Glaciimonas sp. PCH181: one gene and its partners. The protein of the gene in region 3 interacts with the protein of the main gene of each other region in a pairwise test. Links are inferred from orthologs where the notes say so. Each region holds a gene or a part of one and is shown on either strand. Other genes may lie near its edges.

Region 1 (4,477 bases), on a different replicon or contig from region 3:
CGGTCCTGCCGGATTGGCCGCAGCGCAACAATTGGCGCGGATTGGCCACGATGTCACCGTGTTTGAGAAAAGCGATCGTGTCGGCGGTTTGCTGCGCTACGGTATCCCTGATTTCAAAATGGAAAAAAATCACATCGACCGTCGTGTAGAGCAAATGGAAGCGGAAGGCGTGACTTTCCGCACCGGCGTACTGGTCGGCAAAGATTTCCCTGCGAATGTCAATAATTGGTCTAAGAAGACCGTTTCGCCCGAAGAGTTGAAGGCGGAGTTTGATGCCGTCGTGATCGCTGGCGGCGCAGAACAACCGCGTGATTTGCCAGTGCCAGGCCGGGAATTGAAGGGCGTGCATTTCGCCATGGATTTCCTGCCACAACAAAACAAGATCAATGCTGGCGACAAGGTCAAAGATCAAATTCTGGCGGGTAGCAAAAACGTGATTGTCATCGGCGGTGGCGATACTGGTTCGGATTGCGTTGGTACGTCTAATCGTCAGGGCGCTATTTCGGTATCGCAGTTTGAGTTGATGCCAGAGCCGCCAGAGCAAGAAAACAAGCCGCTGGTCTGGCCGTATTGGCCAATCAAATTGCGCACCTCTTCTTCGCATGAAGAAGGCTGTGAGCGCGATTGGGCCGTGGCGACCAAGCGCCTGGAAGGCAAAAATGGCAGAGTCGAGAAACTGATCGCAGCGCGGGTCGAGTGGAAAGACGGCAAAATGCAGGAAGTGCCGAATTCCGAGTTCGAAATGAAAGCGGATCTGGTGTTTTTAGCAATGGGCTTTGTATCGCCTGTTGCGCAAGTGTTGGAAGCGTTTGGCGTGGATAAGGATGCTCGCGGCAATGCTAAAGCGACTACCGATGGCGATGGCTGTTATAAAACCTCGGTCGATAAAGTGTTCGCTGCCGGTGACATGCGTCGCGGACAATCGTTGGTGGTGTGGGCGATCCGTGAAGGTCGTCAGTGCGCCCGCGCAGTCGATGAGTTTTTGATGGGTGCTTCGGTATTGCCGCGTTAATTAAAAGGTCGCACATATTTGGCTGAGCAATTTTCGTTGTATAAATTGCAGCGATAGATGTGAAGTCGGATGTTGTTAGAAAAGCAGTTTCGTATTTTATGCGAAGCTGCTTTTTGTTTACTTAACAAAGATTTACAAAAATTAAGTCAAAGCCTTTTTACATCTTAAAATGACTTTTATCGTCAATTTTTGGCGTTTTTTTTTTCATTTTCTGATGCTAAAAAGGGTTTCTGATCGATCGTATCGGCCTTCTTTTGAGCGCCTGAGGTTTTTGAAGTAGTCCTCTATTCGTTGCTCTCATGTGACAGCTTATGCGGCTAATGCGAGAAGAATTGTTGCAAGTGCACTACAATGTCGCCTTTGATCTATTCGGTGGACTTTGTGGGTAATATTGTCGAAATCCGTGATTTGAAATTTAGCTATGGTGCGCGGACGATTCTTTCGTCGCTCAACATGGACTTCCCACGCGGAAAAGTTATCGCGATTATGGGCGGTTCCGGGTCGGGGAAAACCACAATTTTGCGCTTGATTGGTGGCCAGTTACTGGCGCAGAGCGGAACGGTTGCGGTGGACGGCGAGGTGGTTGGCACACTAAAAACGGCAGCGTTGTATGCGATGCGCCGCAAGATGGGCATGCTGTTTCAGAACGGCGCGCTATTTACCGATTTGACGGTGTATGAGAACGTTGCTTTTCCGTTGCGTGAACATACCGATTTGCCACCTGAACTATTGAATAATTTGGTGTTGATGAAGTTGCAAGCCGTTGGTCTGCGCAATGCAGCACAACTCAAACCGTCCGAGGTTTCAGGTGGGATGGCGCGCCGTGTTGCACTGGCGCGTGCCGTCGCGCTGGACCCCGCGCTGGTGATGTATGACGAACCATTTGCGGGTCTGGATCCGATCTCAATGCGCGTCACTGCCAATTTAATTCGTAAATTAAATGATGCGCTGGGATCGACCTCAATCGTGGTGTCGCATGATGTAGACGAGTCGTTTGCGATTGCGGATTACGTTTATTTCCTATCGCAGGGTGAGATTGTGGCGCACGGTACGCCTGCCGAAATGCGGGTATCGAGCGACCCTTACGTCAAGCAATTCGTCCATGCAGAAGCCGATGGGCCTGTGCCTTTCCATTATCCGGGTAAGTCGTTCGCGGCCGATCTGGGGCTTGATCCCGGTGTAAAGGCACGACCATGATAGCGAGATTTTTTGGTTCGATCGGTCAGAGTGTGCGTGACACTATTAGCGGCATTGGCAGGACAACAAGAACTTTTTTTGCGATTTTAGGCGCATCGGGCGGCTTGATAAAGCGGCCGCGTTTAATTACCGACCAAATTCATTTCATCGGTAATTATTCGATGATCATCATTGGTGTGTCTGGCCTGTTTGTCGGTTTCGTGTTGGGTTTGCAGGGTTATTACACACTGAACAAATATGGCTCGGAACAAGCCTTGGGTTTGCTGGTCGCATTGTCGTTGGTGCGCGAGCTGGGTCCGGTCGTGACGGCGTTGTTGTTTGCCGGGCGCGCAGGTACTTCGCTGACCGCCGAGATCGGATTGATGAAGGCTGGGGAACAATTGGCAGCGATGGAAATGATGGCGGTTGATCCGCTGCAGCGCGTCATTGCGCCGCGTTTCTGGGCCGGTATTATTGCTATGCCATTGCTGGCCGCTGTATTCAGTGCGCTAGGTATTCTGGGTGGTTATGTCGTGGGCGTGCAGTTAATTGGTGTGGATGAAGGCGCGTTCTGGTCGCAAATGCAGGCAGGTGTCGACTTTTGGCAGGATATTGCTAACGGTGTCCTGAAAAGTATTGTGTTCGGTATCGCGGTCACCTTCGTAGCGCTGTATCAGGGCTATGAGGCCAAACCAACGCCGGAAGGTGTGGCGCGGGCGACGACGCGTACCGTTGTAATCGCTTCGCTTTCGGTACTGGCGCTAGACTTCTTGTTAACGGCGCTGATGTTTAATTAAACGTCATTCCAGGTGCAGTCTTGTTATTTGATTGACTGGCAACACATTCGGTGAAGACTGAGGCTTTTTATTCTTGCCTATGGCAGTATGTCGAGGCGTGATAGATGTTTCAAGATGCTTCGCTTTGCATTTTTAAGGTGAACAATATGCAACAAAAATCTGTAGATGTATGGGTAGGCTTATTTGTAGTGCTCGGCGCACTTGCGCTCGTATTTCTGGCGTTTAAGGCCGGTAATTTGGGCGGAGCATCGTTTCAGGGCGTTTATCCCATCATTACCAAGTTTGATAACATCGGCGGCCTGAAGCCCCGCGCACCAGTGAAAAGTGCTGGCGTAGTGGTCGGCCGGGTCGGCGCAATTAATTTCGATGACAAGAATTTTCAGGCGGTCGTGACGTTGAATATGGACGATCGTTATAAATTCCCTAAAGATAGCTCAGCCAAGATTTTGACCGCGGGGTTATTGGGCGAACAATATATCGGTTTGGAAGCGGGCGGCGATGACAAATATTTGGTCGCTGGTGAAAGTATTAAAATGACACAATCTGCCATCGTGCTGGAGAATCTGATCAGTCAGCTTATCTATAGTAAGGCGGCGGACGGAAAGGATAGTTCACAATGATTACAACCACGCGCATTAGCGCCTTAGCACTAGTCGCGGCATTGAGTGGTTGCGCGACCACTGGTGGCGCCAGCAATCCGCAAGATCCGCTGGAGGGTTTTAATCGTGCGGTTTTTACGTTTAATGACAAACTCGATCAAGTTGCGTTAAAACCGGTTGCGACGGCGTATAGAGACTGGCTGCCCTCTTTCGTGCAGACCGGCATAAATAACTTTTTTGGTAATCTGGGCGATGTCTGGAGCGCGGTTAACGGCTATTTACAAGGCAGTGGTGTAGACGGTACGACGGCAGTGATGCGCGTGGCTGTTAATACAACTTTCGGCCTTGGCGGTTTGCTCGATGTCAGCTCGGCAGCGGGATTGCAAAAAAAGAACAAGGATTTTGGTCAAACGCTGGGCAAGTGGGGTGTTAGTCCCGGTCCTTACGTTGTGTTGCCGTTGTTTGGTCCATCAAATGTGCGTGATACAGCGGCGTTTCCGGTGGATCTTTACGGCGATGTCTGGACTTACAAATATCCTGTGCGTTGGCGTAATACAGGTACAGTCGTACGCCTGATCGACAAGCGTGCTAACTTGCTGGATGCAGGGACATTGCTTGAGGAGGCCGCGCTGGATAAATATGAATTTGTGCGTGACGCCTACACGCAGCGCCGTCAAAGTCAGATTGATGGACCTGGCAAAGACGATGATCCTAAAGCGGACGACGGCGCTTCTAAATAGGACGACTAACGCGGTTTTGCCGCGTTACTTTTTTGCGAACAGCACGCGGGCGGAACAAGTTAAGGAATCTGGCGTCATAGTTGACGTTACTCTTTCGGATGTGATTCACATTCCGTCCATTATCAACATTGCGTAGAGTTATTAAAATATGAA
Region 2 (4,536 bases), 570 kb from region 3 along the record:
CAGCGGGTGTGATAGGCGATGTAGTCGGCACGATAAGCGCTGAGCGCATCGTCCAGAACGGCGATCAGGCGATCAAAATCTGGATTGGCGGGATCGAAATCGATGACGAACGGACGAATTTTTGTGCGCAGAAAGTGATCCGGGCAAGATGTGCCTAATGCGGCCAGCGGCAGTAAGTCGGCGCTGCAAACGAAATCGAGCACCGTGGCGCTATCGTCGAAATGGCCCAGTTTATATTCATCTTTGCTGATTTTTCCACGTAACAGCGGCATCAGACGGGCAGCCAGCGCCGCACGTTCTGGCGCGGGCAGCGGCGTGAATTTGCTGCCGCCAAAGGCTGGTTGACGGCTATTCGCTGCTATCCAGTCTTCTGCGCGTTTGATAATCATCAATGTGATTTCATAGCAGGATTTGGCAGTGTCGCCCCAGGTAAACAGGCCGTGACCTTCGAGGATGATGCCCTTTAATTGCGGTTGCGCTTTTGACAGGGCTTCCAGTTTCAGTCCCAGATCGTAGCCGGGACGTTGCCACGGCAACCAGCCCAGATCGCCTTCAAATACTTTCTGCGTCAGCGCTTCGCTGTTGGCGCAGGCAGCAATCGCGATCACCGCGTCTGGATGCATATGATCGACGTGTTTGCGATCAATATAGGCGTGCAATGGCGTATCGATGCTGGCCGCACGCGGGTTCAGGTTGAAGGTGCAATGCGGCAGATACGCGACCATTTCATCTTCTAGCGCTAATCCGCGATAACGTTTTTTCAGCGATTGCAGCTTGTCCATATACAGTGTCGAAAAGCCATCTATCTTGATGCTGCCGAGATCGCCGCCGGAACCTTTGACCCACAGAACTTCGACTTGCTCGCCGGTCAGGTTGTCGGTCATATCGATCTTGGCTGAGGTATTGCCGCCACCGAAATTGGTAATGCGCATGTCCGAACCCAGCAGGTTAGAGCGGTATAGCAATAACTCTGGCTCACTTAATCTGGCAGCAACGGCATCATCCCACAGCGAGTTGATGGGTTCTTGTTTGGTGTCAATTATTATTGTCATACAGTCTCCGTTATCGATTTCTAAAGCCATTTTGCTCAGTTCGGATCATCTTTGATCAGTTGCGATCAGTCTTCGGCTGGCGCTGGCGGCATCGGATGCGATGGCCTCGCAGCTTTGAGGAAGCTTGACAAGTAGAAAGCAGCCAGCAATGAGTGTCAATCCGAATACGGTCAAAACGCTGACCGAAATGCAAATAATCATCATGTTGATCAGTCTGCGATCAGCTATTTGATTGCAGCGCAAATAATCATCGAGTTGATTGATTGATGATTGACTTCTCTTTCTCAAATGCTTAGTCTGTTTTACCGATATAGAGGTCGTCCGACAAGGATTGCAGGCATGTGCAGCAATCCGAAGAGATGATCCAACGAGGAGACAAAACATGGTGAATGCGTGGTGAATCACAAGCGCCGTAAGGGCTTGCTTAAGTTACTGGCTGAACACACTACGGCGAGTGTGGAGCAAATGGTCGATTGGCTTAATGCCTCACCGGCGACGGTGCGACGCGATATAGCCTGGCTGGCTGAGCGCAATCTGCTGATTCGGACCCGCGGCGGTGCAGAAAATTTGCAGCAAAAAAAACGCACCTTTACGCTCACCGGCGAAACCTTCCAAAACAATATCGAACGCAATGCGACGCAAAAACGCGCCATCGCCAGACAGGCCAGCAGCATGTGCGCGGATGGCGAAACGATCATCATCAATGGCGGTACAACGACCTACATGATGGTGGAGTTTCTGGCTGAAAAGCGCCTGAAAATTCTGACCAATTCTTTCATGATGGCAGAGCGTTTGTTGATGTCTAGCGAGAATGAAATCATCCTGCCCGGCGGCACGGTATATCGCGAGCAAAACGTGATTCTCAGCCCCTTCGACAATGACATTACACAACACCATTACGCCGCCAAGATGTTCATGGGCGTGTTCGGCCTATCGATGCTGGGTTTGATGGAGGCCGATCCCTTGTTGATTCAGGCCGAAAAGCGCTTGATCAGTCAGGCAGAAGAATTAATTGTGCTGGTCGACAGTGCAAAGTTTGCGAAGAAAGCCGGTCTGATTTTGTGTGGCCTGAATCGCGTTTCTTGCGTGATTACCGACACAGGCGTATCGGATGCGGCGGTGCAGATGCTTGAGCAAGCTGGCGTAAAAGTGATCGCGGTCGCGCCGGAAACGCTACCCAAAGACAGGTAACACCACACCTTTTAACAAGGCTGTGGGGCATTCGCTCTACGGTCGCATTCCCTAAGGAGACACCGCAATGAAACTACAAAAAATATTGCTCGCAGCATTGACCGTCAGCATGATCGGCGGCCTGGTGAGCAGCGCACAAGCGGCTGAAAAAATGAAAATTGCGATGGTGGTGAAAAGCCTGGGTAATGGCTTTTTCGATGCTGCCCATCAAGGCGCGAAGGAAGCGGCGAAAGAGCTTGGCGATGTCGATGTGATTTATACCGGCCCGACCACACCGACCGCAGAAGGCCAGATCGAAATCATTAATTCGTTGATTAGTCAAAAAGTGAGCGCGATTGTGATCTCGGCAAATGATGCAAATGCATTAGTGCCGATTACCAAAAAAGCGATGCAGCGTGGCATTAAAGTACTGTCGTTCGATAGCGGCATTGCCAAAGAAGGTCGATTGATGCAACTCAATCCTTCTAATGCGCAACTGATTGGGCTGAAACAAATTCAGATGGCGTCGGATGCGATTTCCGGTACTGGAGAGGTGGCGATTTTGTCTGCGACTGCGCAAGCGACCAATCAGAATATCTGGATCGGTGAAATGAAGAAGGCGTTGCTGAAGCCAGAATTTTCGAAGATGAAATTGGTGGCGACAGTGTACGGCGACGATCAATCCGATAAAAGTTATCGCGAAGCAATCGGCCTGTTGCGCAGCAATCCAAACCTGAAAGTCATCATTGCACCGACCACAGTCGGCATCAACGCCGCCAGCAAAGCGGTGGTGGATGAACATCTGGTCGGCAAGGTCTATGTCACCGGTCTGGGCTTGCCTTCTGAAATGGCGGGGCACGTGAAGAGCGGCGCGGTGAAAAGCTTTGCTATCTGGAATCCGATTGATCTGGGTTACGCCGTGACTTACGCAGCGCATGAATTCGTCAAGGGCAAGGCGACTGGCAAAGCGGGTGAAAGCGTCGCGGTAGGACGGATGGGCAAGATCACATTGGATGCTGATGGTGAAGCGGCATTAGCGCCACCGTTTACGTACAACAAGGATAACGTCGATAAGTTTGCGAAAATTTTCTAAGACGCGATTTAGAGCGATTTAATACTTTAAATGCAGCACTCTTGCAGAGAACACTGGCGATAACGCTGAAGTGGGTTCTCTGCAAGCCAGCGTTGTACCTTTATTTTTTGCAGCCATCGCGCCGCCATAGCAGGTTATTTCCGCACGGGTCAGCCTGTGACTGCCTAACTTTTGCCCATCATCATTGCTTCTAAAACCACCATGTCCCAGCCTACCGCGCCCAGCATTTCCCAAGATTCTCCCCCGGCATTGACGCTGTCTGGCATCTGTAAACGTTTTCAGGGCGTCATCGCGCTGGATGATGTTCACTTGACGGTTCACGCCGGTGAAGTGATGGCATTGATTGGCGAAAACGGTGCAGGAAAATCGACATTGGTGAAGACACTGACCGGCATTTATCAGGCGGATGGCGGCACCATTTATATGGCGGGAAAACAGGTTTCTTTTGCCAGCCCGCAAGCTGCTATGCAGGCTGGGATTACCGCCGTCCATCAAGAAACCGTCATGTTCGATGAGCTGACGGTAGCCGAAAATATCTACATCGGTCGCCAGCCGCAACGCGGTTTTCCACCGCGCATCGACTGGGCCTTTATTGAAGCCGAGGCAGAAAAATTATTTGCCCGGCTAGAAGTGTCGCTGCCGGTGCGCGCCAAGGTCAAAGACCTCAGCGTAGCGCAACGTCATTTTGTTGAAATCGCGCGTGCGCTGTCGCAAAACGCCCGCGTGGTGATCATGGATGAGCCGACCGCATCATTGTCGCAACGCGAAATCCATGAGCTGTATCGCATCATCGGCCAGCTGCGTGCTGCCGGTACGGCGGTGATTTTTATTTCACATAAATTTGATGAGATATTTGCCGTTGCCGATAGTTATACAGTGCTGCGCGATGGTCATTTTGTGGCGACGGGCGCGCTGTCGGATATCACGGAGTTGGATTTGGTATCGCTGATGGTGGGGCGGGCGATTCATCAGGTATTTCCAAAGGTCGAAATTACGCTCGGCCCGACTTTGCTGGAAGTAGAAAACTTTTGTCATCCAACTGAATTCGATGATATTAGTTTTTCTGTGCGACAAGGCGAAATTGTTGGGTTTTATGGTCTGGTCGGTGCTGGTCGCTCGGAAGTGATGCAGGCGCTGTTTGGGCTGACCAGTGAGGTAAGCGGTTCCGTCAAACTGAACGGTAAGCCCATTTCAATTACTTCCGCTAGCGACGCTATCGCG
Region 3 (4,640 bases):
GCACCGACTGAACCAGCACTACTTTGCGCATTGAGCGGGTCATCACGCTGACATCTGAAGTCTGTACCGCAACCGCCAACGTGAACGAGAAATACAGAAAATCCCAGTAATCCGGATTCTTTTCCTCATCAGGAAAACGCAACGGCAGCTTATCCTCATCCGCGCTGTAAAACAGCCGGGCGTAATGCAACGTGAACATGGTTGCGACTAAAAACCATGAGCCGAGCACGGTCAGTCCGGTGAATAAATAGCGAACTTCTTTCGGGCCCGGCAAAAAATCCTTCGCCTGAGACAACCCAAAAACGACCGCGACGATGCTTGAACTCGCGGCGATGCAAATCAACACCAAAATCGTGGTGTCGTTCTCATCCTCGATGGCGGCGCGGCATTTTACTTGCTCCGATCCTGCCCGCACCATCATCCACCAGACGGTAATCAGATAACCCCAAACCCCGGCATTCCAGCTAATTAACCCACGCGTAATCGGCGATCCGTGCGGCTGTAAGGCCCAAATGACGATGCCGAAGATGAAAGCGATGACCAGACGCGGATGGGTATGGAAAAGCAGATTTTTAAGACTATAAAAAAAACGTAAGCTCATGCTGAGACCTTAAAAAATGGAGATTTCACACTTTTGCAAAGGAGTTAATCCGACAATCATTGCATCGGTTGGCAATTGTAGCGGCTTGGCTGCGGGTACGCTCTTGAGTTTTGAGCAGCTCATATAGATATAAAACAACTGCAACGTAGTTGTCATTAATCAATTAAGAGATCGGACGTTCATTCCGCGTTGGCTAAAAGTGTCACCGCCAAGGGCAATTCGGCATTGTAGGAAAATAAAAAGAAAAGTAAAAAATATCCACTCTTGAAAAATCAACTAACCACCCCTATACTTAGCACTCGTTAGGTGAGAGTGCTAACAATCTCCCTGGCCTAGTCACTTTTTCTGTGCGGCGCATCGTAAAAGCCAAACTAATCGGTGCAGTCTTGTTTGCTGCGATGTTGCTGCAAAAATCATAACTTGTTGAATTTGAAGGAGTCACACATGAATCTTCGTCCTTTGCATGATCGCGTCATCGTTAAACGTCTCGACATCGAAACTAAAACCGCATCAGGTATCGTTCTGCCAGAGGCAGCAGCTGAAAAACCGGATCAAGGTGAAGTTCTGGCCATCGGTAACGGCAAAATTTTGGAAGACGGCAAAGTACGTCCATTGGCAGTTAAAGTCGGCGATCGCGTTTTGTTCGGCAAATATGCTGGTCAAGTTGTGAAGATCGAAGGCGAAGAACTGCTGGTAATGCGCGAAGAAGATTTGTTCGCCGTCGTCGAAAGCAAGTAATTCATTGTGCATTGTGTAGGCAGGTTGAAGCGATTCGGCAAGATGCGATAGCGCGTTTAACCAAGTTTTAAGCTGATCTACACATCATATTCAACCGTATTCAGGAGAATAAACATGGCAGCAAAGCAAGTAATTTTTGGTGATGACGCACGCGCTAAGATCGTCAACGGCGTTAACGTGTTGGCAAATGCAGTTAAAGTCACTCTGGGCCCTAAAGGCCGTAACGTCGTTCTGGAGCGCAGCTTCGGTGCCCCTACCGTTACTAAAGACGGTGTTTCAGTTGCGAAAGAAATCGAACTGAAAGACAAGCTGGAAAACATGGGTGCGCAACTGGTTAAAGAAGTTGCTTCCAAAACGTCAGACAACGCTGGTGACGGTACAACTACTGCAACAGTATTGGCTCAAGCAATCGTGCGCGAAGGCTTCAAATACGTTGCTGCTGGTTTCAACCCAACTGACCTGAAGCGCGGTATCGACAAAGCTGTTGTCGCCATCGTTGCAGAAATCAAAAACCTGGCTAAACCAACGACAACAAGCAAAGAAATCGCGCAAGTCGGTTCGATTTCAGCTAACTCCGACACCGATATCGGTGAAATCATTGCCAAGGCAATGGACAAAGTCGGTAAAGAAGGTGTTATCACAGTTGAAGACGGCAAATCACTGGAAAACGAACTAGACATCGTTGAAGGTATGCAATTTGACCGTGGCTATCTGTCACCGTACTTCATCAACAACCAAGAAAAACAAGTTGTTGCTCTGGAACAGCCTTATGTTCTGTTGTTCGACAAAAAAATCTCTAACATCCGTGACCTTCTTCCGGTATTGGAGCAAGTCGCTAAGTCGGGCCGTCCACTGCTGATCATCGCAGAAGACGTCGAAGGCGAAGCACTGGCAACTCTGGTTGTCAACAACATCCGCGGTATCCTGAAAACTGCTGCTGTTAAAGCACCAGGCTTTGGCGATCGTCGTAAAGCTATGTTGGAAGACATCGCTATCCTGACCGGTGGTCAAGTGATTGCAGAAGAAGTCGGCCTGACACTGGAAAAAGTGACTCTGGCAGAACTCGGTCAAGCACAACGTATCGAAATCAGCAAAGAAAACACCATCATCATCGATGGCGCTGGCGAAGCAATCTCGATCGAAGGACGCGTTAAACAAATCCGCGCTCAAATCGAAGAAGCAAGCTCAGACTACGACCGTGAAAAATTGCAAGAACGTGTCGCTAAGTTGGCTGGCGGTGTTGCTCTGATCAAAGTCGGTGCAGCTACCGAAGTTGAAATGAAAGAAAAGAAAGCACGCGTTGAAGATGCATTGCACGCTACTCGCGCTGCAGTCGAAGAAGGCGTAGTTCCTGGCGGCGGCGTGGCTTTCCTGCGCGCACGTGCAAACGTCAAGGACCTGAAAGGCGACAACGCCGATCAAGAAGCTGGTATCAAAATCGTGCTGCGCGCGATTGAAGAGCCACTGCGTCAAATCGTATTCAACGCAGGCGATGAGCCATCGGTTGTCATCAATGCAGTTCTGGCTGGCACTGGTAACTACGGTTACAACGCTGCCAACGGTACTTACGGTGACTTGGTTGAGCTGGGTGTTCTTGATCCAGCAAAAGTTACACGTTCAGCACTGCAAAATGCAGCTTCGGTTGCTGGCCTGATCCTGACTACTGACGCAATGATCGCTGAATTGCCAGAAGACGGCAAATCAGCTGGCGGCATGGGCGGCGGTATGGGTGGTATGGGCGGCATGGGTGGCATGGACGGCATGATGTAATGTGAGATTGATCTTCGACAACTGTATCTAGCGGCGCAATCTTGTGGCCTGCGATGCTCACCGTACATGCTACGGCTGCGCTTCTCGGCCACAATCTTCCACCGCTAGATACGATTCTCAACGATCACACAGAGTTGGCTGATATTTCTTCTTTCGTTTTTTGAGGATGTATTGGTTGATTAATAAAAAGCCCACAGTGATGTGGGCTTTTTATTGTCTGAATGAAAAGTACAGACGCTCTAATTTTAAAAAAGGGAAAACCGTCGTCAATACGTGCCTGAAGGCGCGAAATCCCTTTTCAAAATAGAACACGTATTAGCAGATTATATGGATGAAGGAGTCGCAGTCAGGCGCTCCCGTGGCCTATCCGCCCTTGCAGCTTGCACGACGTTCTGGCTATGTGAAACTCGCGGGCGCTTTCGCATCTCCACTCAACAACATGAAAAGAGAATATCGATTTCATGAGAAAGCGTGGGTGTCTTCATGAAAACGAAAATGCCGCGCAAAAAATAGATTTAACTACAAGATAAATCTTATATAGAAAACGGTTATAACCCTATACCAAAAAGATACTTTCCCCGAGTACAAAATCCTTATAAAATAAGCACTTACAAAAAAATTATATTGGCGGCAGATTGTCGGAGTCAGAGACAGTCGGCTGCCTTTTTTTATGCTGAAATGATAAAAATTCAAGCAGTTACCCAGCGGTTCGAGGGGGCTAATGGTCCGGTGGATGCGGTACGCAACGTTGATCTGACGATTAACAAGGGCGAAATCTTCGGCATTATTGGTCGCAGCGGCGCTGGCAAAAGTACGTTAGTGCGCACGCTTAATCTTCTCAACCGCCCTACTTCGGGCAAGATCATCGTTGATGGCAAAGATTTGACAGCACTGAGTGCCGATCAATTGCGCGCAGCGCGGCGTGAAATCGGTATGATTTTTCAGCACTTTAATTTGTTGTCGTCACGCACTGTCTACGACAATATCGCACTGCCGCTGGAACTGACAGGGATGTCGAAAAGCGACATCAGCAAAAAAGTCACACCGTTGCTAGAGCTAGTCGGCCTGACTGCGCTGAAAGATCGCTATCCGGCTCAAATCAGTGGCGGCCAGAAGCAGCGCGTGGGAATTGCGCGCGCGCTTGCCAATGCGCCTAAAGTATTACTATCGGACGAGGCCACATCGGCACTTGACCCTGAAACGACGCGGTCGATTTTAGAACTGCTGCGCAAAATCAATCAAGAACTAGGCCTGACCATCGTCCTTATCACGCATCAAATGGAAGTGATCAAAATGATCTGCGACCGGATGGCCGTTATGGAAGCCGGGGAAGTGATCGAATACGGTCAGGTAATCGATATCTTCCGCGCCCCCAAACATCCGGTGACCCGCTCAATGATTGGCGATGTTATCGCACAAGATTTGCCTGCCGGCGTCTTGCAGCGCTTGCGCACACGACTGGCGGGTAGCGATGCTGGCGATGGCACCGACCATTTGTTCCGCCTGGCATTTACGGGCGACAGCGTTAATC

The links.
Region 1: the proteins of groL (region 3) and C7W93_RS23660 interact in binary tests that used the Escherichia coli proteins (3 or more experiments, as listed by UniProt). The link is inferred for Glaciimonas sp. PCH181 from one-to-one orthologs.
Region 2: the proteins of groL (region 3) and C7W93_RS17575 interact in binary tests that used the Escherichia coli proteins (3 or more experiments, as listed by UniProt). The link is inferred for Glaciimonas sp. PCH181 from one-to-one orthologs.

The regions. Positions count from the first base shown.
Region 1 is NZ_PYFP01000006.1:108,389-112,865, reverse strand. Bases 482-3,286 are described here. They hold C7W93_RS23660 (ABC transporter ATP-binding protein), read left to right. Parts: upstream 482-1,363; coding sequence 1,364-2,209; downstream 2,210-3,286. Other genes in these bases: mlaD (outer membrane lipid asymmetry maintenance protein MlaD), read left to right, coding at 3,132-3,286; mlaE (lipid asymmetry maintenance ABC transporter permease subunit MlaE), read left to right, coding at 2,206-2,985; C7W93_RS23665 (glutamate synthase subunit beta), read left to right, coding at 482-1,012. Outside these bases: more of C7W93_RS23665, read left to right, coding at 1-481; more of mlaD, read left to right, coding at 3,287-3,605; C7W93_RS23645 (VacJ family lipoprotein), read left to right, coding at 3,602-4,324; C7W93_RS23640 (phospholipid-binding protein MlaC), read left to right, coding at 4,473-4,477. UniProt on the Escherichia coli protein: Part of the ABC transporter complex MlaFEDB, which is involved in a phospholipid transport pathway that maintains lipid asymmetry in the outer membrane by retrograde trafficking of phospholipids from the outer membrane to the inner membrane.
Region 2 is NZ_PYFP01000002.1:973,788-978,323, reverse strand. The notes cover bases 482-3,345. They hold C7W93_RS17575 (DeoR/GlpR family DNA-binding transcription regulator), read left to right. Parts: upstream 482-1,448; coding sequence 1,449-2,243; downstream 2,244-3,345. Other genes in these bases: rhaS (rhamnose ABC transporter substrate-binding protein), read left to right, coding at 2,311-3,315; C7W93_RS17580 (bifunctional rhamnulose-1-phosphate aldolase/short-chain dehydrogenase), read right to left, coding at 482-1,052. Also shown: more of C7W93_RS17580, read right to left, coding at 1-481; C7W93_RS17565 (sugar ABC transporter ATP-binding protein), read left to right, coding at 3,517-4,536. UniProt on the Escherichia coli protein: Represses ulaG and the ulaABCDEF operon. Two ulaR binding sites have been identified in each promoter.
Region 3 is NZ_PYFP01000002.1:401,769-406,408, forward strand. Bases 814-3,781 are described here. They hold groL (chaperonin GroEL), read left to right. Parts: upstream 814-1,453; coding sequence 1,454-3,109; downstream 3,110-3,781. Other genes in these bases: groES (co-chaperone GroES), read left to right, coding at 1,046-1,339. Also shown: C7W93_RS14845 (DUF1345 domain-containing protein), read right to left, coding at 1-601; C7W93_RS14860 (methionine ABC transporter ATP-binding protein), read left to right, coding at 3,788-4,640.